3 regions of the Erwinia sp. Eh17-17 genome follow, and region 1 is predicted to be linked to each of the others. Evidence: predicted binding sites of a transcription regulator. Region 1 holds the regulator's gene; each other region holds the start of a gene.

The links. The regulator Fur, encoded in region 1, represses iron uptake genes when iron is present. The targets are predictions, from matches to a motif close to ATAATAATGAGAACNACTATCAA.
Region 2: a site for Fur is predicted at 2,679-2,701, ahead of ftnA (non-heme ferritin). Genes of this name have one in related genera too.
Region 3: a site for Fur is predicted at 6,108-6,130, ahead of fes (enterochelin esterase). Genes of this name have one in related genera too.

The regions. Positions count from the first base shown of each region.
Region 1 is NZ_JBDFQT010000002.1:584,395-592,124, reverse strand. It holds gene ABEH87_RS08150 (beta-N-acetylhexosaminidase) at 1-2,384, shown strand, start outside; gene fur (ferric iron uptake transcriptional regulator) at 2,440-2,883, opposite strand; gene fldA (flavodoxin FldA) at 3,278-3,808, opposite strand; gene ybfE (LexA regulated protein) at 3,949-4,230, opposite strand; gene ybfF (esterase) at 4,505-5,269, opposite strand; gene seqA (replication initiation negative regulator SeqA) at 5,532-6,083, shown strand; gene pgm (phosphoglucomutase (alpha-D-glucose-1,6-bisphosphate-dependent)) at 6,108-7,730, shown strand, end outside.
Region 2 is NZ_JBDFQT010000006.1:159,729-167,458, reverse strand. It holds gene ABEH87_RS16400 (AAA family ATPase) at 1-457, opposite strand, end outside; gene ABEH87_RS16395 (tagatose-bisphosphate aldolase) at 450-1,379, opposite strand; gene ABEH87_RS16390 (sugar-binding domain-containing protein) at 1,579-2,556, shown strand; gene ftnA (non-heme ferritin) at 2,950-3,462, shown strand; gene ABEH87_RS16380 (SMP-30/gluconolactonase/LRE family protein) at 3,720-4,580, opposite strand; gene ABEH87_RS16375 (DMT family transporter) at 4,658-5,131, opposite strand; gene ABEH87_RS16370 (amidohydrolase family protein) at 5,145-6,542, opposite strand; gene ABEH87_RS16365 (LysR family transcriptional regulator) at 6,673-7,602, shown strand; gene ABEH87_RS16360 (MFS transporter) at 7,685-7,730, opposite strand, start outside.
Region 3 is NZ_JBDFQT010000002.1:153,627-161,356, forward strand. It holds gene ABEH87_RS06080 (LysR family transcriptional regulator) at 1-408, shown strand, start outside; gene ABEH87_RS06085 (sigma-54-dependent Fis family transcriptional regulator) at 553-2,496, opposite strand; gene ABEH87_RS06090 (DUF998 domain-containing protein) at 2,589-3,215, opposite strand; gene ABEH87_RS06095 (TonB-dependent siderophore receptor) at 3,294-5,468, opposite strand; gene fes (enterochelin esterase) at 6,204-7,553, shown strand; gene ABEH87_RS06105 (MbtH family protein) at 7,559-7,730, shown strand, end outside.

The DNA of each region.
Region 1 (7,730 bases):
CGGTAGAGAACGATCAGTTCCGTATGGTGCATATCGTCGGTGATTTAACGCGACTGGAACCGACTGAGAAGTTCCGCGGTATCAGTGCGGGGGCCTCCATTACGATCCCCATCATTAACGAATACTGGCAGCTATTTAGCACGGATGTGATGCCGCGCTGGTATGTCACCTCTGGCGATGCGCAGCCTAAAATTATCAGCGTGACTGATACTGACGATCTGAACAACTTTGTCGTTCCATTGGGTGAACACTGGAAGCGTATCGCGGAAGATAAAAACATTCTGATGATGCCCGCCAGCCGCTTTGAGAAAAACAGCGATATTGCACTGCTTCCCGCCAGCGCACTGCGCGGTCAGATTTTACCCACTCCGCTGAAGGTTAACGTGTTGCCTGAAGATGCTGACCTGAGTCAGGGAGTCAGCCTGAATTTGACCACGCTGTCATCAAATCAGGCCGAAGCTGTTGCACAACGCTTTAAACTGCTCGGCGTGCCGCTGAATGCTGCTGGCTACCCTGTGACCACACGAATTGATGTGACAAAATTCGACCGTAATTCACCAAAATCAGGGGCGTATACCCTCAGCATTAGCCAGAAAAAGGCGGAGATCGTCGGCTACGATGCCCAGGGGGTGTTTTATGGTTTACAGTCGATTCTCTCCCTGCTGCCTGCCGATGGCAGCAACAAGATTGCGACGCTGGAAGCTGTTGATGCGCCGCGGTTTGCCTATCGCGGTGTTTTCCTCGATGTTGGGCGCAATTTCCACAGTAAGGCCGTTATTCTGCGCATGCTGGACCAGCTTGCTGCCTGGAAGATTAACGTTTTTCATTTTCATCTGACTGATGACGAAGGATGGCGTATTGAGATTCCAGGCCTGCCGGAGCTGACCACCGTGGGGGCCAGACGCTGTCACGATCTGAGTGAACAACACTGCCTGTTACCGCAGCTGGGTTCTGGTCCCTTCAGTAACACCAGCGGAAGCGGTTTCTTCAGCCGTGACGACTATATTGAAATAGTGAAATATGCAGATGCCCGTGGAATTACGGTGATCCCTGAAGTGGATATGCCGGCACATGCCAGAGCCGCTGTGATCTCCATGGAAGCACGTCATCAGCGGTTGATAAAAGAGGGCAAGGTCAGTGAAGCCAATGAATACCGGCTTATCGACCCGACGGATAACTCGAATACGACGTCCGTTCAGCTTTACGATCGCACCAGCTATCTCAATCCCTGCCTGGACTCTTCGCTGCACTTTGTTGATAAAGTGATAAGCGAAATTCAGGCCATGCATCAGCAGGCCGGGCAGCCGCTGACACGCTGGCATTTTGGCGGCGATGAGGCAAAAAATATCCACTTTGGTCCCGGCTACAGCGATATTCTTCCCGGTCGTGCGGAAAAAGGAAAAGGGCTGCTTGATTTGAGCCGTGAAGATAAGCCGTGGGCAAAATCACAAGTCTGTCAGAAGATGATAAAAGCGGGCAAGGTCGCTGACTTCGCCCACCTTCCCAGCTATTTTGCGCTGAAGGTCAGCCATCTGGCTAAGTCTCACGGTATTGACCGTATGCAGGCATGGCAGGATGGCCTGAAAGATGCCCGCGATGCAGGGGAGTTCGCGACAAAGCAAGTAGCCGTTAACTTCTGGGATACGCTTTACTGGGGAGGGTACGACAGCGCCAGCGACTGGGCGAATAAAGGCTACCAGGTGATCATCTCTAACCCTGACTATGTCTATATGGATTTCCCCTATGAGGTTAACCCGCAGGAGCGGGGTTATTACTGGGGAACGCGCTTCAACGATGAACGTAAGATATTCAGCTTTGCACCAGATAACCTGCCGCAAAATGCTGAAACCTCGGTCGATCGCGACGGAAATACCTTCAGTGCCAGGTCTGATAAAGCCTGGGCAGGCGCTTACGGCCTGTCTGCCCAGCTGTGGAGTGAGACGGTACGTAGCGATGCTGATGTCGACTATATGATGTTCCCGCACGTGCTGCCCGTAGCTGAACGTGCGTGGCACCAGGCGTCATGGGAGCAGGATTACCAGGCGGGCAAAGAGTATATCGGTGGTAAAACTGAGTTCGTCGATCGCCAGGCTCTGCGCCAGGACTGGCAGCGTTTTGCTAATATTGTCGGGCAGCGAGAACTGGCAAAACTGGATCGGCGCGGGATTGATTACCGTGTGCCACAGCCGGGTGCACATATCATCGGAGGGAAACTGCAGGCAAACATTGCGTTACCGGGCCTGACCATTCAGTACAGCACGGATGCTGGAAAACGCTGGCAGCGTTACGATGATGACCATCAGCCAGAGGTCGCGGTGGGTGAGGTGCTGATACGGGCAGTCAGTGCCGACGGGCTGCGTTACAGCCGTGAAGAGCGGTTATAGCAGGCATAAAAAAACCGGTGGCTGAGCCACCGGTTTTTACACTGAACCTGGCAGATTATTTATCGTGCAGCGTCTCATCTTCACGACAGTCGCCCAGAGAACAGTGACCATAAAGATACAGACTATGGTTACTCAGTTTGATACCGTGACGCGTAGCGATCTCACGCTGACGCTCCTCAATATATTCGTCTCTGAATTCAATGACTTTACCGCAGTCCAGGCAGATCAGATGATCGTGGTGGTGCTGCTGGGTCAGTTCGAAAACGGATTTACCGCCTTCGAAGTTGTGGCGGGTAACGATCCCCGCGTCATCAAACTGGTTCAGCACGCGGTAAACCGTGGCCAGACCAATTTCTTCGCCCATATCAATCAGGCGTTTGTACAAGTCTTCCGCACTGACGTGATGGCCCTCTGGCTCCTGAAGCACTTCCAGAATTTTCAGTCGGGGAAGCGTGACTTTCAGGCCGGCCTTCTTTAATGCGGTGTTATTGTCAGTCATGCGGATATTGTCCTGTTACTTTGCTAGTCACTTAGTGGCTGAAAAGCCCTGAACATCGGTCGGCGCTAAGAACGAGTGCGTTTCAGTATAGAACTGATACTGCGAAATGAAAACCAAAAGGGATGCCTGAAACCGCAAGGGATGTAAGGATAAGTGTCATTACATCCAGGGAAGCGCGCGCCCGAATTATGTCAGGTTAACATTTCGATCTGCCTCATCTCATCGCCCTTTGGGCGACTCACGTCCTTCAAAAAGGGGCAGGCGCTGAGAAAGCGGGTAACCGATGGGGTTATTGTACAGTTTTGCAGGTGAAAGTTACAAACATGTATCTATTACTTCTATAGGAAAAACCACTTTCTTGATGTGAGATACCTCCCACATCAAGTGGTTGTGGTTATGCTTCGATGATGTCTTGCAGCTGAAGCTCATCAAAAATCTGTTTTACCCACCGATCAACACGCTCGTTGGTGAGTTCAGGCTGGCGATCTTCGTCAATGGCCAGGCCTAAGAAGTGGTTGTCATCAGCCATGCCTTTAGAGGCTTCGAAATGATAGCCCTCACTTGGCCAGTGACCAACGATCACCGCACCGTTCGGCTCGATGATGTCGCGAATAGTGCCCATTGCGTCGCAGAAATACTCGGAATAGTCTTCCTGATCGCCACAGCCAAACAGCGCCACCAGTTTACCGTTGAAGTCGATCTCTTCCAGCGTCGGGAAGAAGTCATCCCAGTCGCACTGGGCCTCACCGTAGTACCAGGTGGGGATGCCGAGCAGCAGAATATCAAAGGCTTCAAGGTCTTCTTTGCTGCTTTTAGCAATATCACGAACTTCTGCAACATCTTTCCCCAGTTGCTTCTGGATCATTTTTGCAATGTTTTCGGTATTACCTGTATCGCTACCAAAGAAAATGCCGACGAGTGCCATGAGTTTAATAACCTCTTGAATCTTAATGATATGGAGACTGCTGATTTTTCGCAGATAGCGTTAATGATAACAGACCGCTGTGAGCGGATAAACGAGTAATACTGCTGGTTTTGTCGCTGAGTGCTAAGGCCCGGATACGCTCAGGGCTGATGGCGCTGCAACTGTTCCAGCAGCATCTCTTCAATCAGCTCGCTGCGGCTCATATTACGCTCGAAAGCCAGCTGGTTCAGGACATCTACCGCCTCGCTGTTCATTTTCAGCTCAACGCGTTTCAGGCCGCGCACTTTATCACGCTTAAGCTGATTGCGTTTATTGATACGCAGCTGCTCATCACGCGTTAGCGGATTGGTCTTGGGTCGCCCCGGGCGCCGTTCATCTGCGAACAGATCGATCGTCGTGCGGTCCGTGTTCTCTTTTGCCATAGGAATCGTCGTACTGAAAGGCTGGATTACTGATGAATAGGGCCGTTGTGCCGTCTGAATAATCAGCAGCGGCAAAATTTTAGCGCGCCATCATACCCCAGCGAAAGTGGTGACGACAATCATTTATCCCCTTCATTCTTCAAGCTGTTGGTGCGCTGGCGACGGCCATTCACCCCAGCCACATCATTATCTGTGCCCCTGGGGACTCATGGCCTTGCCGCCTGCCGGAAACGCGAATGATTTTGGGGATAACAATCAGAGGAGATTATTGTTTTTACAGCGCAAAAAAACGGCGAATTGCACGTAATACCGCATCAGGCTTCTCAGCATGCACCCAGTGTCCGGCACCGGCTATCACATGCGCGCGTGCCTGCGGGAACTGTGCCAGCAGTGCATCGCGGTATTCATCTGCCAGATAGGGGGAGCGTTCCCCGCGAATGAACAGTGCCGGATGTGGCCAGGCGGGAAGAGGTTGCCAGCTGATAAGGGTGTCATAACAGGCCAGCAATACCGGGACGTTGAAACGCCATTCCCCGTCATGAAACGATTTGAGCAAAAACTGGATCACACCTTCTTCGTCAATCGTTTGACGCATCAGTGCTGTAGCCTCGCTGCGCGTGGCGATCCCCGCCTCTGTCACGGCATTTAATGCGCTAAAAATAGTGTCGTGGTGGCGGGTGGTGTAGGCCACCGGTGCAATATCAATCACGACAATTTCAGCCACCCGATCGGGGGCCAGGGCAGTCAGCGCCATGGCGATTTTACCCCCCATCGAATGGCCGATAACACTGAAACGATCGACCTGCAGTGCGTCAAGCGTATCCAGCACATCCTGTGCCATCAGCGCATAATCCATCTCTGGGGCACGCGAAGATAAACCATGATTGCGCACATCAAGTTGAATCAGTCGGCGATCGTCTTTTAAACCTCTGGCCAAAACGCCCAGGTTGTCCAGGCTGCCAAACAGGCCGTGGATCAGAACCAGCGGTAGCCCGTCAGTAGCGGATTGTTCAGATTGCAGGCGGAAATTCAAATTCATTGCGAAAGTTCTTACAGTTGACAGGAAGGCTTAGGGTATCATGGATCCCACAATTTCTGCCGCTGGTGCGAATAACGAATATGATCTTTTTGCGGCATATTCCTACTTTTGCCCTGAAAAGGGTAAGGCGCTACACCCCGGCTGGATTTAACTTTATAATCCTGATGTTAGAACTGGGCAGGTTAATCACCGTGAGCATGACGAAAGTGTTCGTCTTTCTGCCACCCGGTTCTGATACAAGCACTAACCGTACTGGATAAAGATGAAAACGATAGAAGTCGACGAAGAGCTATACCGTTATATTGCCAGCCACACTCAGCATATTGGTGAAAGTGCATCAGATATTTTGCGCCGCATGCTGAAATTCACTGCCGGCCAGACTGTTTCTGCAGCGGCCAGTGCTTCCGCTGTTGCGACAGACAAAGCCTCAGCGGCTCAGGCTGTTAGCGCTGAATCCCGACCGCAGGATCGTGTCCGTGCGGTGCGTGAACTGCTGCTTTCGGACGAGTATGCGGAGCAGAAGCGTGCAGTAAATCGTTTTATGCTGATTCTATCGACTTTATACAGTCTGGACGCCAAAACGTTTGGCGCAGCGACTGAGTCTCTGCAGGGGCGTACCCGCGTTTACTTCGCGGGTAACCAGCAAACGTTAGTTGAGAATGGCACCCATACTAAGCCGCAGCACGTTCCTGGCACGCCGTATTGGGTGATCACCAACACAAATACTGACCGCAAACGCAGCATGGTGGAACACATCATGCTGTCGATGCAGTTCCCGGTGGAACTGACAGAGAAAGTTTGCGGTACCCTCTAACTGAAGCGTCAGGGAGAAGCGCCAATGGCCAATCACCCCCGTGCCGGGCAACCCGCCCAGCAGAGCGATTTGATTAACGTTGCACAATTAACATCTCAATATTATGTCCTGCAGCCTGAGCTGGGTAATGCAGAGCATGCGGTGAAATTTGGCACTTCCGGCCATCGCGGCAGCGCGGGTCGTCACAGCTTCAATGAGACACACATTCTGGCCATCGCGCAGGCGATTGCAGAAGAGCGTAAAAAGAACGGTGTGACCGGCCCTTGCTACGTGGGTAAAGATACCCACGCGCTGTCAGAACCGGCCATCATTTCGGTACTGGAAGTGCTGGCCGCTAACGGTGTTGATGTGATCGTTCAGCAGGATAACGGCTATACGCCAACGCCTGCGATCTCTCATTCGATCCTCGAATACAACAAAGCGGGTGGCGCGCAGGCAGATGGCATCGTGATCACGCCTTCGCACAACCCACCGGAAGACGGCGGGATTAAATACAATCCGCCCAACGGTGGTCCTGCCGATACTAACGTCACTAAAGTGGTGGAAGATCGTGCCAATGCGCTGATCAAAGAGGGTCTGAAGGAAGTGAAACGCATCACGCTGGATGAGGCATGGGCCAGCGGTCACTTAACCGAACAGGATCTGATCCAGCCTTATATCGAAGGTCTGGCGCTGATCGTTGATATTCCGGCCATTCAGAAAGCCGGTCTGAAAATTGGCGTCGATCCACTGGGCGGCTCCGGTATTGCATACTGGCAGCGTATTGCGGAATTCTACAATCTTGACCTGACCATCGTTAACGATGCGGTCGATCAGACCTTCCGCTTTATGCACCTCGATCACGACGGTGTGATCCGCATGGACTGCTCGTCTGAGTCTGCGATGGCTGGTCTGCTGGCACTGCGTGACAAGTTTGATCTGGCCTTTGCCAACGACCCTGATTATGACCGTCACGGCATTGTCACGCCGGCAGGCCTGATGAACCCTAACCACTATCTGGCGGTGGCGATTCAGTATCTGTTCCAGCATCGTCCACAGTGGGGCAATGACGTCGCCGTCGGTAAAACGCTGGTCTCCAGCGCGATGATTGACCGTGTGGTTGACGATCTGGGCCGTAAGCTGGTGGAAGTGCCGGTAGGCTTTAAATGGTTCGTGGATGGTTTGTTTGACGGTAGCTTCGGTTTTGGTGGCGAAGAGAGTGCAGGGGCATCTTTCCTGCGTTTCGACGGCACGCCGTGGTCTACGGATAAAGACGGTATCATCATGTGCCTGCTGGCCGCCGAAATTACTGCGGTAACCGGTAAGAACCCACAGCAGCACTATGACGAGCTGGCAAAACGCTTTGGTGCGCCAAGCTATAACCGCATTCAGGCACCTGCCAGTTCTGCCCAGAAAGCAGCGTTGTCTAAACTGTCGCCAGAAATGGTCAGTGCCGATACGCTGGCAGGCGATCCTATCACGGCGCGCCTGACAGCGGCTCCGGGTAACGGGGCATCTATCGGTGGTCTGAAAGTGATGACCAAAAACGGCTGGTTTGCTGCGCGTCCGTCCGGTACTGAAGATGCTTACAAAATCTATTGTGAAAGCTTCCTTGGTGCTGAACACCGCCAGCAGATTGAGAAAGAAGCGGTAGAGATTGTCAGTGCC
Region 2 (7,730 bases), on a different contig from region 1:
GCTCTGCCACATATTCCGCTCCCGGATGGCCCGGTAATCGTACCCCCAGTCTGTCGCTGTAACGCTTTGCAGCCAGCACCCCTGGGATCTGGCACCAGACTTCCGCCACGCATTCAATGCCCGCCGTATGAATAAAAGCGGCCAGATCTGCTTTTGGCTGGAAGCCAAACCACGCATCGACGATAAAGGTGTTACCCGCTGGCGCGGCGGCAATGATCGACCAGATTACCTGATAAGCGGCGATGCCCAGCCTGCGGTTCATCGGACGATCAATTCCGTCAATCTGACGCATAAACGGCTCTTTGATCTGATCCAGCGTCAGCAGCGGCCAGCCGGTCTCCGTTGCCAGACGGGTCGCGATATGGCTTTTTCCCGACGCGGGTACGCCGTTGACCATCACCAGGCGTTTAGCGCCGGGCTGCTGGGCAGAGTGCTGCAAGACAGGCTGTTCAGGCATGGCTGGTTTTTTCCTCTGTGGTACGGGCATGGAAATACTGTCCGATGACGGCCTGGATCTCACGCAGACGCGGGATGGCCAGCGTCTCAAGCTTTTCGCGGGTGACGCGACTGTCCAGCGAAATACAGTCTTTCCATAAGGCTCGCCCGGCAATCACCCCCGACGCCCCGTTACTCATGGCATCGGCCACCTGGGTCAGAAACGTGCTGTGATCCACCCCCGCCGAGAGTACGGCCCACGGCACATCGCCGGCAAGCGCCGTGATATCGGCACAGGCTTTAGCGGAACCCGGATAGGGGATCTTCAGCACTTTGGCCCCCAGATCCAGCGACAGTCGGGTCCCTTCATAGATCAGCGACGGTACCCGGCTTTTATAAGCTTCATCCGTTTCGTCCGGCAGCGGATAGGTGAGAAACTCAACCACCAGCAGCAGGTCTTCGCGGGCAAAGTCTTCAATGCAGTGACGCAGAATATCAAGATTATGTTGATTGGCATCCGGGCGGTCGGCGCGTAAGTAGACCATAATTTTACCCCCGTTAGCACCCAGTTCGCGCACGCGGCGGGCGCTGATCCCCTCAACCAGCCGCGAGTTACGGTAGCCTTCAGGTGTCGTATCGAAGCCGGAGGCATCAAGGCCGATCAGTAGGGCAGTATCGCGAGCGATAATCCCGTCATCGACCAGGTCAGGTACCGCGCAGACGGCATCCACCAGCACGCAGGAGGCCTGACTGGCGAGATAGCGGGTAATATCGGCTTTGATACCGCCGAGCTGCTGCTCGGAAATGGATTTTTGCTGTTCGGGATCGGCGCTTAACAGGGTGCGCATTGCGCCGCGCTGGTCGCACGCAATCACCAGCATCGCGCCATTGCTGCCGCAAATTTGCTGATAACCGCGCAGTTCAGAAGTGGACATGTGTGACATGAGATGTGCTCCGTTATAGAGATACAGGGGTAAAAAGCCGTCATTGACGACCCGAAAGTTACCTTTAAGCCTGTGTGCACGACGCCGGGCTGTTGCCGGTGAATCTCCAGTCCTGTCAGGGGTTTCAGCCACCTGTGCACGTTGCAATTTTTCTGGTGTTGCGCAATAATTCTCCAACCGATGAAGTGAGTGTAATACATTGCAGAAAGGAATTACAACCCTGAAAGAGCCTCTTTTACAAGATCCCGCCACCACGCGGGCGATGATGCACATGGTGGCGAAGCTGCACTATCAGTCCGATATGTCGCAGGTCGATATCGCTAAAAAACTGGGGGTGTCCACCGCCACCATTTCGCGCCTGCTCACCAAAGCGCGTGCAGCGGGGATTGTGCGCATAGAGGTGATTGAGCTCACCTCACCTGAAGAGATCACGGCCGATCTGATTGCGCGACTGGGGTTAAAAACCGCCGCCGTGGTGGAGTCGCCCCCCGCTAACGTCCTTAGCGCACTCAACGCGCCGCTGGCCTCATTGCTCCAGCAGGCCGATCTGGTCAGCGGGTCGGTGGTAGGTATTGGCTGGGGACGGGCGGTACGTGAAGTGACGTTATCTGGCCTGCCGCGCCTGCCGGGGGTGCTGACGGTGGCGCTGAACGGTGGTATGCAGCAGGCTGCAGCGCATTTTCAGATTAACGAATTTGTGCGTCAGGCCGCAGAACAGATGGAGGGTACCCCCCACTTTCTGCATGCACCCTATATCTCGTCGCCAGTGCTGCGTGATGCGTTCCTCTGTGACCCTGGCGTGCAGCAGATTACCTCGCTGTGGGACAAACTGGACGTGGCGATTGTCGGGGTCGGTCTGACACATCACGCTCCCCACGCCAGCGAAACCACCACTGCCACCCCGGATGAGCAGGCGCTCAGCCATGCCGCAGGCGATGTGCTGCGTCATTACGTCACGGAACAGGGCGAGGTGCTGCACTGGGAAGGTGAACAGCGGATGATTGCCGCATCACCCGACCAGCTGCGCCAGACGCCGCTGTGTATCGGCGTGGCGGCCACGGCGGAAAAAGCCGCCGGCATTATCGGTGCCGTTCGCTCCGGAATGATCAACGCGCTGGTTACCGATATTAAAACGGCCCAGGCGATCCTCGACCGTCTGGTCAGCGACCCGCTGTAAATCCATTAGCCGTCTTTGCCGGGCAGGCAAACGCGGCTAATCGGCTGGAAATGAATAAGTTATCAGAAACAACCTAAAGCTGATTAATTCTCATTACGTGTTTATAGCGCGCAAAGATATAAATAAGAACAGTTATCATAACTATTTAAAAAGCAGAACAATTCAGATTCATTATGGAATGATTATCACTTACCAATCATACCCTTAGCTGATCAAAATTAAATTAGCCTGTGCTATATAAAACGGTTTTTATTTTATCAATCTGGGTGCATAATGCGCAGAAATCACCTGTTTACTCGTTATGATTTACGTTCCAGATACATTTACCGTGTATCTGCAACGCGAATTATTAAGAGTAAAAAATCGCAAAAAATATAATTTAAAGGAGTCACCATGCTGACGAATGAAATGACCGCTCAGTTGAACGATCAGCTGAATCTGGAATTCTACTCTGCCAACCTGTACCTGCAGATGAGCGCATGGTGCAACGACAAAGGTTTTGAGGGGGCTGCCGCGTTTATGCGTGAGCATTCCAGCGAAGAGATGCAGCACATGCAGCGTCTTTTTAACTACCTGAGCGATACCGGAGCCATGCCGGTACTGGGCACCATTGATGCACCGCCGGTAACCTTTAACTCCCTGCACGAAGTGCTGGATCAGGCTTATCAGCACGAGCAGCTGATCACTAAAAAAATCAATGAGCTGGCACATTCAGCGATGACCACCCAGGATTATTCAACCTTTAATTTCCTGCAGTGGTACGTGTCCGAGCAGCACGAAGAAGAGAAGCTGTTCAAATCGGTGCTGGATAAACTGGCGCTGGTCGGTAACAGCGGTCAGGCTCTGTTCTTCGTGGACAAAGACCTGCAGAAACTGAGCGAGCCGGGCGCAGGCGCGCACGGTTAATCGTTGATAAAAATCGGGGCAACCTTCTTGTGAGGTTGCCCTTTTTTATTCCCCTTTCCACAGTGCCCTCACCTGCCCCGCTGTCACTTTCCCCGCCGGTTTTTCCCAGTTATTGCATACAAAGTGACTGAATTTAGCCACCTGAGTGTATGTTTAGAACGTCTGATTAAACTGACGTGCAGGATGCCAGACTTATCAATGATTACGGCATGCGTATGAAGCCGGAAGCAGATACAGTGCTGCCAGCATCAAAGCCGTTACATTGTGTGTGCTGCAAAGCGGCTTTCTGGCAAACCAGCATTAACTGCGGATTCGGTCTTAATTAAAGCACCATCATAAAGTGTTGGCGCAGAGAGCCCGACAGAAGCCGTGGTGCAATAAAGGCTGGTGAAGCCTTCACCGGCCAGAGTCGGACATGTGCTCTGGGTTCCAGGCGATGGCAGGAATGCGTCTGTCGTTCCATCCGGACGGTAACGGACAATACGACTCCCTCCCCATTCAGCATTCCATAAATAGCCCATCGCGTCCACGCAGGAGCCGTCGGGCGCACCATTGCCTGATGTTTCGGTGAACAAGCGCGGGTTGTCCAGTGAGGGATAATCGCAGCAGAATATTTTGCCCTGCATCGAGTCGCTGTAATAGATGGTTGCACCATCGGGGCTGAAACAGATGCTGTTCGGAATGGCGACATCTGGCAGCGCCAGCGTCTCAACGGTCAGCGTTGCCGCATTAAGACGGTGAAATTTACCGATGACTTTTACGGGATAGCCGTCATCCATAGTCCCAAACACAAAATTACCGCCACGGTCGCACCGTCCATCACCTGTGCGGGTGCCCGCTTCTCCCGGTGAGGCCGCTACCGTGGTAAGTATACCGGTGTTGAGGTCATAGAAAGCCAGCCTTGAGGCGAGTCCCATCAGCAAAATGTGACTCTTTTCGGTTAAGGCAAAGGATCCCAGCCGTTCGGGCAGCGACCACCGCATCACAGCGCTATTGCCTTCTTCTAAGGCCAGAAGTTCACTGGCTTCAATGTCAGTCCAGTATAATCTGCACGTTCTTTCACACCACAGCGGGCACTCTCCCAGCGTATTCCTGACATCAGCTGCAATTGAAAACATGTTAATTCTCCGGGTGAATAAAAGTCATACCGCGCTCAAAGCCAGACTCACACAGGTCTGCACTATGGAAAACGCAGTTACTGCAGAAACCGCGCAGAGAGCCGATCGCCGAAAAGCATGACGGCAAGTCCGATCAGCATGACCAGCATTCCCCCCAGCTTTAGTAACGAAACCGGCCGTCGCATGGCACCCAGCAAGCCAAAATGGTCAATCATCTGTGACGAGAGTAATTGTCCAACAATCGCCAGCCCCAGCAGGGCTGAAAAGCCGATTTTCGGCGCAAGCACCACATAGCTGAACAGGGCACATGCGCCTATGAGACCGCCCGCCAGACTCCAAAGTGGCTGCGAAGGAATGGCTGCAAGCGAGGTGAATAATCCCCCGCGCAACAGCGAGTAAATCCCAAGGCCGAATGCGCCGGCGGCGAAGGAAAACAACGCGGCGGTGACCGGGTCGCCGCCCAGTCCTCGCGCCAGCTGGCTGTTAAGGGTCGTCTGCAGGGTGATACCGAGACCTGCGGCAAAAGCGATTACGTAATAGATCATGCTCATGCTGTCATCCCGGTCAGTCTGCCTGCCCCAGCGGCAGGAAGGTGTCAGCAAAAATGTCAGGCTGGTAGCCGGACGCTGCAAACAGGTGCTCACGCGACTCATCAATCACTGTACGCAGTCGCGCGCTGTCTACGCCCAGCACCCTGCCGTTCTGTTTAACGATGCGTCCGCCGATCATAACGGTATCGATGTTGCTACGCTCTGCGGCATGAACCACCGTGCCAAAGGCATTTCCTGACGGGTAAAGATTAATATCACTGGCATTAATCAGCACCAGGTCAGCCTGTTTGCCCGGCGTCAGACTACCCACTTTGTCCTGCAGCCCAGCACACTCTGCGCCATGGAGAGTCGCGGCTTTAAGGAGCTGCGCCGCCGGAAGCGTTTTCAGCGCATTTTCAGAATCGCAGCACTGCTGCTGATGCATACCCATCACGCGCTGCAGGTAAAAGGCCACGCGCATCTCCATAAACATGTCAGTGCTGTATGACGTTTCATTATCAACGCTCAGGCCAGGGTTGATGCCATGACGCTGTGCAGCCTCTATGGCGAACATTCCGCTTTCGATGCCATAGTGCGAATCTGAGCGTGGGCAGACGTTCACCCGGACACCGGCTTCCCGCAGAATTTTCCATCCCCGGTCGGGCAGCGCCGTGCAGTGATTGAAAATATTGTCCGGACCCAGCAGCCCCTGCTGATGCAGCGACTCAAGTTCAGCCCCCATCTCAGCGCCAAAGAACTCAGTGACAATCGACAGTCCCAGCCTGCGGGCCTCGGCCCACAACTCCGGCTCCAACTGGGCCATGACCGAGAGAGAGACCAGGCTTTCAGGGTTGTCGGTGAAATACTTATCCTGCAGACGCTGCCAGTTTCCCGGCCAGTGCGCTTTATCCCATTCGCCTGCTACCGGTGCACCGGAAGCATGGACAGCACGAATGCCGCTATCAAGCAGAGCCTCAACGGCGGCATCAGAATGCGCTGCTGTACGGCTGTTGTGCGAATTATCAATCATGGTGGTGATACCCGCGTCAATAGCACCCAGCGCCGTCAGCAGGTTACCGACATAGATATCGGCAGGCCGGTAATATTTAGCGAACGAGAAGTGCGTGGCGTTGCTGTAGTCGTCCAGACAGGTGGCATTAGGGTTAATGCGGCGCAGTTGTCCTTCCCATGCGTGACGATGAGAATCAACCATACCCGGCATAGCGATCATGTTGGTGGCATCGATGACATGGGCGCCCGCCGCTTCCAGGTTCTGGCCCACGGCGGTAATCGTTGAACCGTTGATGAGAATATCACCGCGTTCAATGTTACCGACGCGCTCATCCATGCTCAGTATCGTCGCACCACGAATCAAGGTTGCCGGTGGCGTTACAGTCTGATTATTAATAATATTTCTAATGTAATCGTTCATAAAAGTTCTTCTTTTCTGATTAATGAGAAAATGATACGTCACGCGATTACCCTGAAAAAGATGCTTAAAACGTTTTCATAATTCATAATTTACGAATAATCAGACTCACTCTTTGCCAGGGAGAAGGACAATGGATCGGATTCAGGCTATGCAGGTTTTTACACGGGTCGCCGAAGCCGGAAGTTTTGTGCGCGCGGCAGAGACACTGTCACTACCCTCTTCATCCGTCACCAGCACGATTAAAAATCTGGAGAAATACCTACAGGTTCGTCTGCTTAACCGGACGACGAGGCGGGTCAGCCTGACCCCGGAAGGCCTGCAGTATCTTGCGCAGTGCCGGGAAATCCTGTCGTTAATTGAACACACGGAATCCAGCCTGACGGATTCCGTCAGGCGCCCCCAGGGGCGGCTGCGGGTTGATATGCCTGGTGGGATCGCCCATTTTATAGTCATGCCAAACCTGAAGGATTTCTACCGGCGCTATCCGGATATCTATCTGATGATTGGGGTCAGCGACCGGCAGGTCGATCTCGTTCAGGAGGGCGTGGACTGCGTCATCAGAACCGGGGAATTAACCGACTCCACGCTGGTTGCCCGTCCGCTTGGCCGGTTTCGCTGGATAACCTGTGCCTCTCCGGACTATCTCAGGGAGTACGGTGTCCCTGAGACGCCTGAAGCGTTGTCTCGCCATCGGGCGATCCATTACTTTTCAGGCTCGGGAAGACTTTCGAATGAACTGCGTTTTACGTGTGGTACTGAGGCGATCTCAGTCCCGGTAAAGGGAGATGTCGCCGTGAACGAAACGGGCCTCTTTATAAAAATGTGTCTTGACGGTTTTGGGCTGGCACAGCTTGCTGAGAATGTGATCTCTGAGCATCTGCAGCACGGAAAGCTGATCGAGATTCTGGCGGACTGGCAGCCGCCATCAGTGCCGGTAACGATGCTTTATCCGCATCAACGCTTTCTTTCTCCCGCCGTGCGCGCTTTTACGGAATGGGTCGACGGCCTTTTAAGGGATGGCGCAGGAGGCATGAATTCTTCTGGACAACAGATCGGCTAAAGCAAGATGAAAAGCGCTTAAAACCTCAATTCAAAACATCCGCCTCAGGAGAACAAATCGTTCCCCTGAGGCTTATGATAATTCAGCCTGGCTGCTGTGCAGGCTCCAGATGCGCATTTCGCCCGGCG
Region 3 (7,730 bases), 430 kb from region 1:
GCGGCCCCGGCTTATCTTGAGCGCGCGGGCACGCCACGGAAACCCGAAGAACTTAGCCAGCATGCCTGCCTCGTTTTCCGCTATCCGACAGATGGCCGTTTTCTTCCCTGGGATTTCATCGTTGACGGGCAACCTGTTAACGCGAAGCTCAATCCTGAATTTATCAGCGATGATATTGATATCATCGCAAAAATAGCCGTAAACGGAGGGGGTATTGCCCGCCTGGCAAGTTTTATTGCCCGGCCGTTGATCGCTAAGGGCCAACTCACGCCGTTATTCTGCCCGGACAACAGCGACGGAGACTTCGCACACGCTTCGCCGATGAATATTTATGCCTGTGTCAACGAACGTTCGGCCCTTAATTCAAAGGTAAGGGCCTTTATTGCGTTTTTAGAAGATAAGATTTAATTGTACCAGAGGAAATCTGAGAGCCTTTTTTCACCACGCCAGGGATGATGATGACGAAAGTCCCGGTGAAGGATATTTTCAAAAAAAGTGTGCCTGAATGTCCGGGTAACGTCCGTTGAGCAATAGCTACCCGGTTAGTGCGAATCAAGTATTTACAGGCGATGTTATGCCATAACGCTGCATCCGCCGGTACAGCGTCATACGGCTGATGCCCAGCTGGCGGGCCACCGCGCTGTGATTCCAGCGCGCGGCGCGCAGGGACGCCATCAGCAGCTGCGCCTCCGGCGGCAGGTCCGATCGTGCCAGCGGTGCGGGCTGCATCAGCCCTGCTGCGGCATGCCCGCCGGTCAGAGTCTCTGGCAGATCCTGAACCTCAATGCGCTCGCCGTCACAGACGGCGGCAGCGTACTGCAGCGCGTTGTTCAGCTCGCGCAGATTACCGGGCCAGCGGTGCTGATGCAGGCGCTGACGTGCCGTGGCGGAGAGTTCAGCTTTACCCGCCAGCAGTCTGGCGATCAGCCAGTCGAGATCGCTGCGCGCGCGCAGCGGCGGCAGCGTAATACGCGCCCCCTGCAAGCGCCAGAACAGGTCGGCACGAAAGCGCCCCTGCTCCACCAGCTGATCAAGCGCATGGTGCGAGGCGGAGATCACACGGATATTGACCGACACCGGGCGCGAAGCGCCCACCGGCAGCACTTCCTGTTCGGCCAGCACGCGCAGCAGACGCGTCTGCATCTCCAGCGGCATATCGCCGATCTCATCAAGGAACAGCGTGCCGCCGTCGGCCTCAACGATCAGTCCGCGCTTTGCCTTGCTGCCCGCGCCGGAGAAACTGCCCGGCAGGTGACCAAACAGCTCGCTTTCAATCAGCGTTGGCGCAATTGCGGCGCAGTTAACCGCGATAAACGGCTGCGCCCGGCGGTCGCTGGCCTGATGGAAGGCGCGGGCAAAATACTCTTTGCCGCAGCCGGTTTCGCCGTGAACCACCAGGTGCAGCGGCGCACTCAGCAGGCGGGCAGCACGCTGTAACTGCTGCTGTAATCCCGGGTCGCCGCCGCTCAGTGCCGCCAGCGGTGCAGGCAGGTTCAGCGCCGTCGTCAGCGCCCGGCGCGGTGGCCGCCGCAGCGGCTGTACCGCCGTCACGTAGAGCCGTTCACCGCTGTTAACCCGCTCCAGCGTACCCTGACGGCCACTGGCGCTGGCCAGCCAGTCCGGCAGGCTGTCAATTGAGGTGTTAAACAGCCGTTCGATCGACATACCCAGCAGCGTACTGCGGCTGTGCGGCGACGGTGCAGGTATGGCCAGCTCCTGTTCCAGCATGCGCTGAGCGCGATGGTTGTGCCCGGCCACGCGCCCGCTGGCGTCAAAGGCAATCAGAAAATCCGGGCTGACGTCGACGAACGACGACGACGGGCTGAGCTTCAGCACCCAGTCGGTGCGGTGGCAGTGCTCAAACCAGGCGTTTTCAATCTGCTGCGCGTAGAGTCTGGCGATTTGTAACGCCAGCTGCTGGCTGGATTTCGGCTGCGGCGAGGTCAGCGCGGAGATATCAAGGATGGCCTTCATCTGCCCCTGAGAATCAAACAGCGGCACGGCGCTGCAGGTCAGCGGAATGTGGGTGGCATCGAAGTGGTCGGCCTGGTGTACCGTCAGCGCTTTACCGGTCGAAAGCGCAGTGCCGACCGCACAGGTACCCGCCCGGTCTTCTGACCACTGCGCACCGGGAACCAGCCCGGCGCGGCGCAGGCTGATTTCAGATCCGCTATCCCCCAGGTAGTCTACCGTGACCCCGTCGGCATCGGTCAGCAGCACCACATAGCCCGCCGGGGCAATCTGCCGGTACAGCTCGCCAATCCCGTGCTGGGCGATGCGGCGAAACGCTTCCAGGCTGTCACGGTGTGCGCACAGTTCGTTCCAGGGCAGGATATTCACTTTCTGCATGTGGCTGGGATCGAGGCCGTGAAACTCGACGCAGCGCAGCCAGGATTCACGAATAGTCGGGTCACGGTGGTGTGCAGGCCACCCTTGTGCGCGGGGATCGAGACTGGCCATTACGGTAGCAATATGTTCGCGCTGGCTCTGATTCACAACTCACTCTCCTGTGGATATGACAAGGCACTTACGGCGGCAACAGAATACGCTTATTGACAACAGGTTGCTGAATATTGTTATCAGGTTAATCAGTCGTGCCGGATTCTGGCACTTATTAACAAAGCAATACCCGTGACGATTTGCCAGAGGGTGATGGGGTAAACGGCTGCGCGTTCAATAAGGCCAACAGGAAACAGCCCGGAGGGGATCAGCAGCATGCAGGCCAGGCCAAACGCGCCCGACAACAGGCTGAAATAGCCGAAGTGACTGCGCTGCATTTTTAACACGCAGGCTGAGCCCACGGCAATCAGGCACAGATTCCCGCCGCCAATCGCCATCACCGCGCCGATCTGATGCAGCGTAACGCCATCCGCCGTGCCGCCGCTGTGGAACAGCGCAATCAACACGCCACCCATGCCGTGAATAGCGGCCAGCAGCAGGGCAACGCGCAGTTTACCCCACGGATACAGCAGCAGAGCGCCCGCGATAAACAGCAGCCCCTCGGTGGCAAAACCGGCGTTCATGACGTTGTGCAACGGCGAGCAGAAATGCGCCCCGCAGCCCGGAATGCCGAGGTCGCTGATGTAGTTTTCGCTGTAACGGTAGCCCGGATGACGCCAGGCCAGCGCGCTGACACGTTCCGCCAGCAGGTAGAGTAAGCCGCCCAGCGCCAGGCAGCCTGCGCCGATGTAATGCCTTAGCGTAAATGCCTGCATAGATCTCCTGACAGAGAGAGGCAGCCCCTGCAGGGGCCGATCCTGTTATGCGATCGACCCGCTGCAGAAACCGCGGGGTTACCAGCGGTAATTCACCGATGCTACCACGTTACGGCCGGTGCCATAGAAACAGGCTTCGGTTCCGCTACAGGAAGCGACGTAGTGCTTATCGGTCAGGTTCTGCACGTTCAGCTGCACCGTGGTGCCTTTCAGGCTGGAAACCGCCTCGCCCAGTTCATACTTCGCCATCGCGTCAAACAGCGTGTAGTGTGGCACTTCGTCGGTTCCGGTACTGTCGGCCGGGGCATCCCCCGTGTAACGAACACCGGTGCCCACGGTCAGACCGCTCAGCGCGCCGTCAAGGAAGCTGTAGCTCCCCCATGCGGAGGCCGCGTGACGCGGAATGCTGGCGGGGGTATGTCCCAGCTGGCTGGCAGTGTACGTCTCTTTAGTGACCGCGTCGGTGTAAGTATAGGCTGCGATCAGCTTTACTTCCGGCGTCGGCTGCGCGTGAATTTCGGTCTCCACGCCCTGTGATTTTACCTTACCAATCTGCTCGTTATACTTGGTGACCGGATTGACTGAGGTAATGTTTTTCTGGGTGATATCAAACACCGACACCGTCATCACCGTATTTGACCCCGGCGGCTGGTATTTCACGCCCAGCTCGGTCTGCTCGCCGGTGGTCGGTTTAAACGGATCGCTTCCCGGTGCCCCGGTGCTGAGGTTAGGCTCAAACGAGGTGCTGTAGCTGACGTACGGCGACAGGCCGTTATCAAACGCATACAGCAGTCCGGCGCGGCCGGTCAGTTTACTGTCATTCTGTTTAGTATCGCTGCCGGAAAGGCGGTTGAGAGTACGGATCTGTGACCAGTCGTTACGGCCGGACAGCACCAGATTCCAGTTGTTCCACTCCATCTGGTCCTGCAGATACACGCCCACCTGGTGCAGCTGCTTCATCGAGCTGGTAGCCAGTGATAAGTCGCTCTCATCGACATCGACGCCGGTCGGATTCGCCCAGTCGAGCTGATACTGGCTGGAGGTGTGGCGCGACAGGGTGCTGGCGACGCGGCTCCAGCGGTAATCCAGCCCGCCCAGCAGCGTGTGGCCTACAGCACCGGTGTCAAACACCCCTTTCAGGTGGTTGTCCACACCGAATTCGTTAGACATCACCTTTTCATGTTGCGGACGGCGCTCAATGGTGTGGTCATTAATGGCTGAACTGGTGGTATAGACCATATATTTATAGTCTTCATCACGATGGCTGTAGCGCACGTTCTGGGTGAACGACAGCGCGTCATTAAAGCTGTGCTCGAATTCGTAGCCGATGGAGGCCTGTTCGCGCCTGTTGCCATAGTAGCTGGGGTCGTTGATGTTGAAGTCGTACGGTATATAGCCGGTGCTGGCTTCCTTCAGCGTACCGGCCATCGGCAGGAAGTTACGCGAACCGGCTTTCGGATCGTTCTGGTAGCTGGCCAGCAGCGTGAAGCTGGTGTCGGCATTCGGCAGCCAGGTGATCGCCGGGGCAATCGCCACGCGCTCCTGTTTATTATTTTTCACCTCTTCATGCCGGGTGCTGGCCAGTCCGTTCAGGCGGTAAAACAGCGTGTTGTCGTCGTTCAGCTTGCCGCCGAAGTCAAACGCCGCTTCCCCCTGGTGGTGGTTGCCGGTGCTGAGCTGCACTTCACGCACGGTTTCAGCCGTCGGCCGCTTGCTGGTCATCACCACCAGCCCGCCAGGGCTGACCTGGCCGTAGAGTACGCCCGCCGGGCCGTGGACCAGCTCCACACGCTCTAACAGCCACGGGTCGATCTGCCCGGCACCGCCGCTGGAGCTGGAGAGTCCATAGTGCAGGCCGTCCAGCAGTTTTGGCGCGTAGCGAAAGCCACGGCTGATAATTTCGTCGTTGCGGTTGGAGTTACCGCGATAGCCGGTGACCACCCCGCTGGTGTAGTTCAGCGCATCGGATACCGAGGTCGCGGCCTGGTCGTCCATCTGCTCACGCGTGACGACCGAAATTGACTGTGGGGTCTTGCGCAGCGGCGTGGCCGTTTTGGTGCCTGATGCACTCTCTTTTGCCACAATACCGCTGTTGCGTCCGGTCACGCTTTCGCTGGTTTCTGCCGTGACGGTCAGGGTGTTATCGGTTGCGGCATGGGCGACAGGAACGCCCATCAGCGCGCAGGCGATTAACAGGCGCAACGTGGCCTGCCCGGAGGTTATTGCCACGTCAGGGCGGGCCTGGATTTTCATCTTTTTAATCATGTTGTGTTATCTCGTCTGAAACAGCCTTGTCTACGAAAAGAACCGATAAAGCCTGCCAATCCATTAAGGTTTCTGATTAGCCACGGCGAGCCGCAGGCGTGACGGGGGGCATCAGGGCCCGGACGCACGCGCTGCAGGCTTAAAAAAACCTTACTAAATGCAGAGTTACACTCTGCCTGAGCTCAGCTGCCACGCATATTAATGCAAATGTAAATCACTCTCAATAACATTTGCATTAGCTTTTCTAACTTCAGTTATCGCTGGTCTTCCGCGGTAAAAGCAACAATATGTAAAACAAAGAAAAACGACGTGCCTGTTGCAGCAAATCACCCGTACAGGCTGGAGTGATAAGACGCCGGTTGTAACCCGGTCTCCCCCCCTGTGAGTTCACCTGACGCCTGTGTTTTTAATCTTCTTGAACATGTTCTGTTTTGCCGTATGAACCGGCCTGCCGATAAATAAATCGTGAAACCCCGTCAATTCATTAGGTGCGCTGATTGACTAGGGCGACGTTCAGGGATCTCCGTTTAGCGCGACTGACGTCGATTCTCCTGGCTTTCTTCAGAACCCCCCTATACACGCAAAACTTGCAGACTCATTAGAAAGTTGCGATGCCCCTTATTGCAAATGCAAACTATTCTCAATATTATTTGCATTAGCGTCACTTACTGTAAGTGCGATTAACGTCTCACCAGTTAAGTCATTAAATGTAAATTAAGGGAAATTATCGTGACAACACGGCAAAAACTCACGCCGCAATGTCAGCCAGCCGGTACGGCAGATCAGCTGCTGGTGGCCGGTAACGTGGGCACAGAGGCCTGGTGGCAGCAGCTTGCGCATCACGGCACTCCGCTGGTGGAAAGCGCGACGGAAGGTAAAGTCAGGATGAACTATTTCTGGCGTGACCCGGCGGGTAATGAAAGCTGTTCTGCCATTCGGCAGGTGTATATCGACATTAACTGCGTCACCGACCATCACAGCCCGCAGCCGCAAAGCCTTCAGCGCCTGCCGGGGACCGATGTCTGGCACTGGTCCACGGACATTGAGCAACACTGGCGCGGCAGCTACAGCCTGATCCCGGTAGACGCGGCAGGACTGCCACCGATCTTCAGCGACGATGACAACGCGCGCAGAAAGCAGCAGCGCGAATGGTGGATCTCACTGTTTCCGAAAGCCATTGCTGACCCCCTCAACTGTTGTAACCCCCATATCAACAGTCGCGGGTACGCCCTGTCGGCCGCCCATATGCCTGCGGCACCGGACCAGTCCGCCTGGCATGCGCCTGACAGCGGCCATCCGGTTAAACCCGACGCGCTTCGGCTGCAACAGTTTACCTGGAACAGCGCCCTGCTAGGTAATCAGCGCCGAATCTGGCTGTACAGCACCGGCAGCACGGCTACCCCGGAAGACCGTCCGCTGGTGATCCTGCTGGACGGCCAGAACTGGGTCGAGGGTCAGCCCCTGTTCTCCGCCCTCCACGCGGAGACGGACAGCGGCCAGCTGCCCGCCGCCTGCTGGCTGTTCATTGACGTGATTAATGCTGAATGGCGCGAGAAAGAACTGCCGTGCAGTGCCCCATTCTGGCAGGCGGTGCAGCAGGAGCTGTTGCCGCTGGCCCGCCGCCGCATCGCCTTCAGTGAACAGGCTGACCGTACGGTGGTAGCAGGACAGAGTTACGGCGGGCTGGCGGCGATGTATGCCGGGCTGCACTGGCCTGCCCGGTTTGGCCGCATCCTCAGCCAGTCAGGCTCTTTCTGGTGGCCCCACGTCCGCCTGGTCACCCATTTTTCTGAAGCCGGAGAACATGACAGGGGCTGGCTGACGGAACAGGTGCTCAGCGGTGCGCTGCCCGGCCGGTTAAAAATCTTCCAGGAAGCGGGCGATCGCGAAGGCGATATGGCCTGGGTCAATCAGCAGATGCGTCAGGCGCTGATCCCAGCCGGGCATGAGATCAACTTCCGTATTTTCGCCGGCGGGCATGACGCCCTGTGCTGGCGCGGCGGGCTGCTGGACGGCTTACGCTGGCTGCTGGCCGACTTTATCACTCCTCCCTACTCTGATAAGAACAGGTAATCACCATGACCGAACAACACAATCCCTTCGACGATGAAAGCCTCGACTTCCTGGTTCTGCTTAACGCGCGCCAGCAGTACAGCCTGTGGCCTGCATTTGCCGACGTGCCTGCTGGCTGGCAGAGCGTGGCCGGTCCGGCCACGCGCGCTGCGTGTATTGCTTATATCGAAGAACACT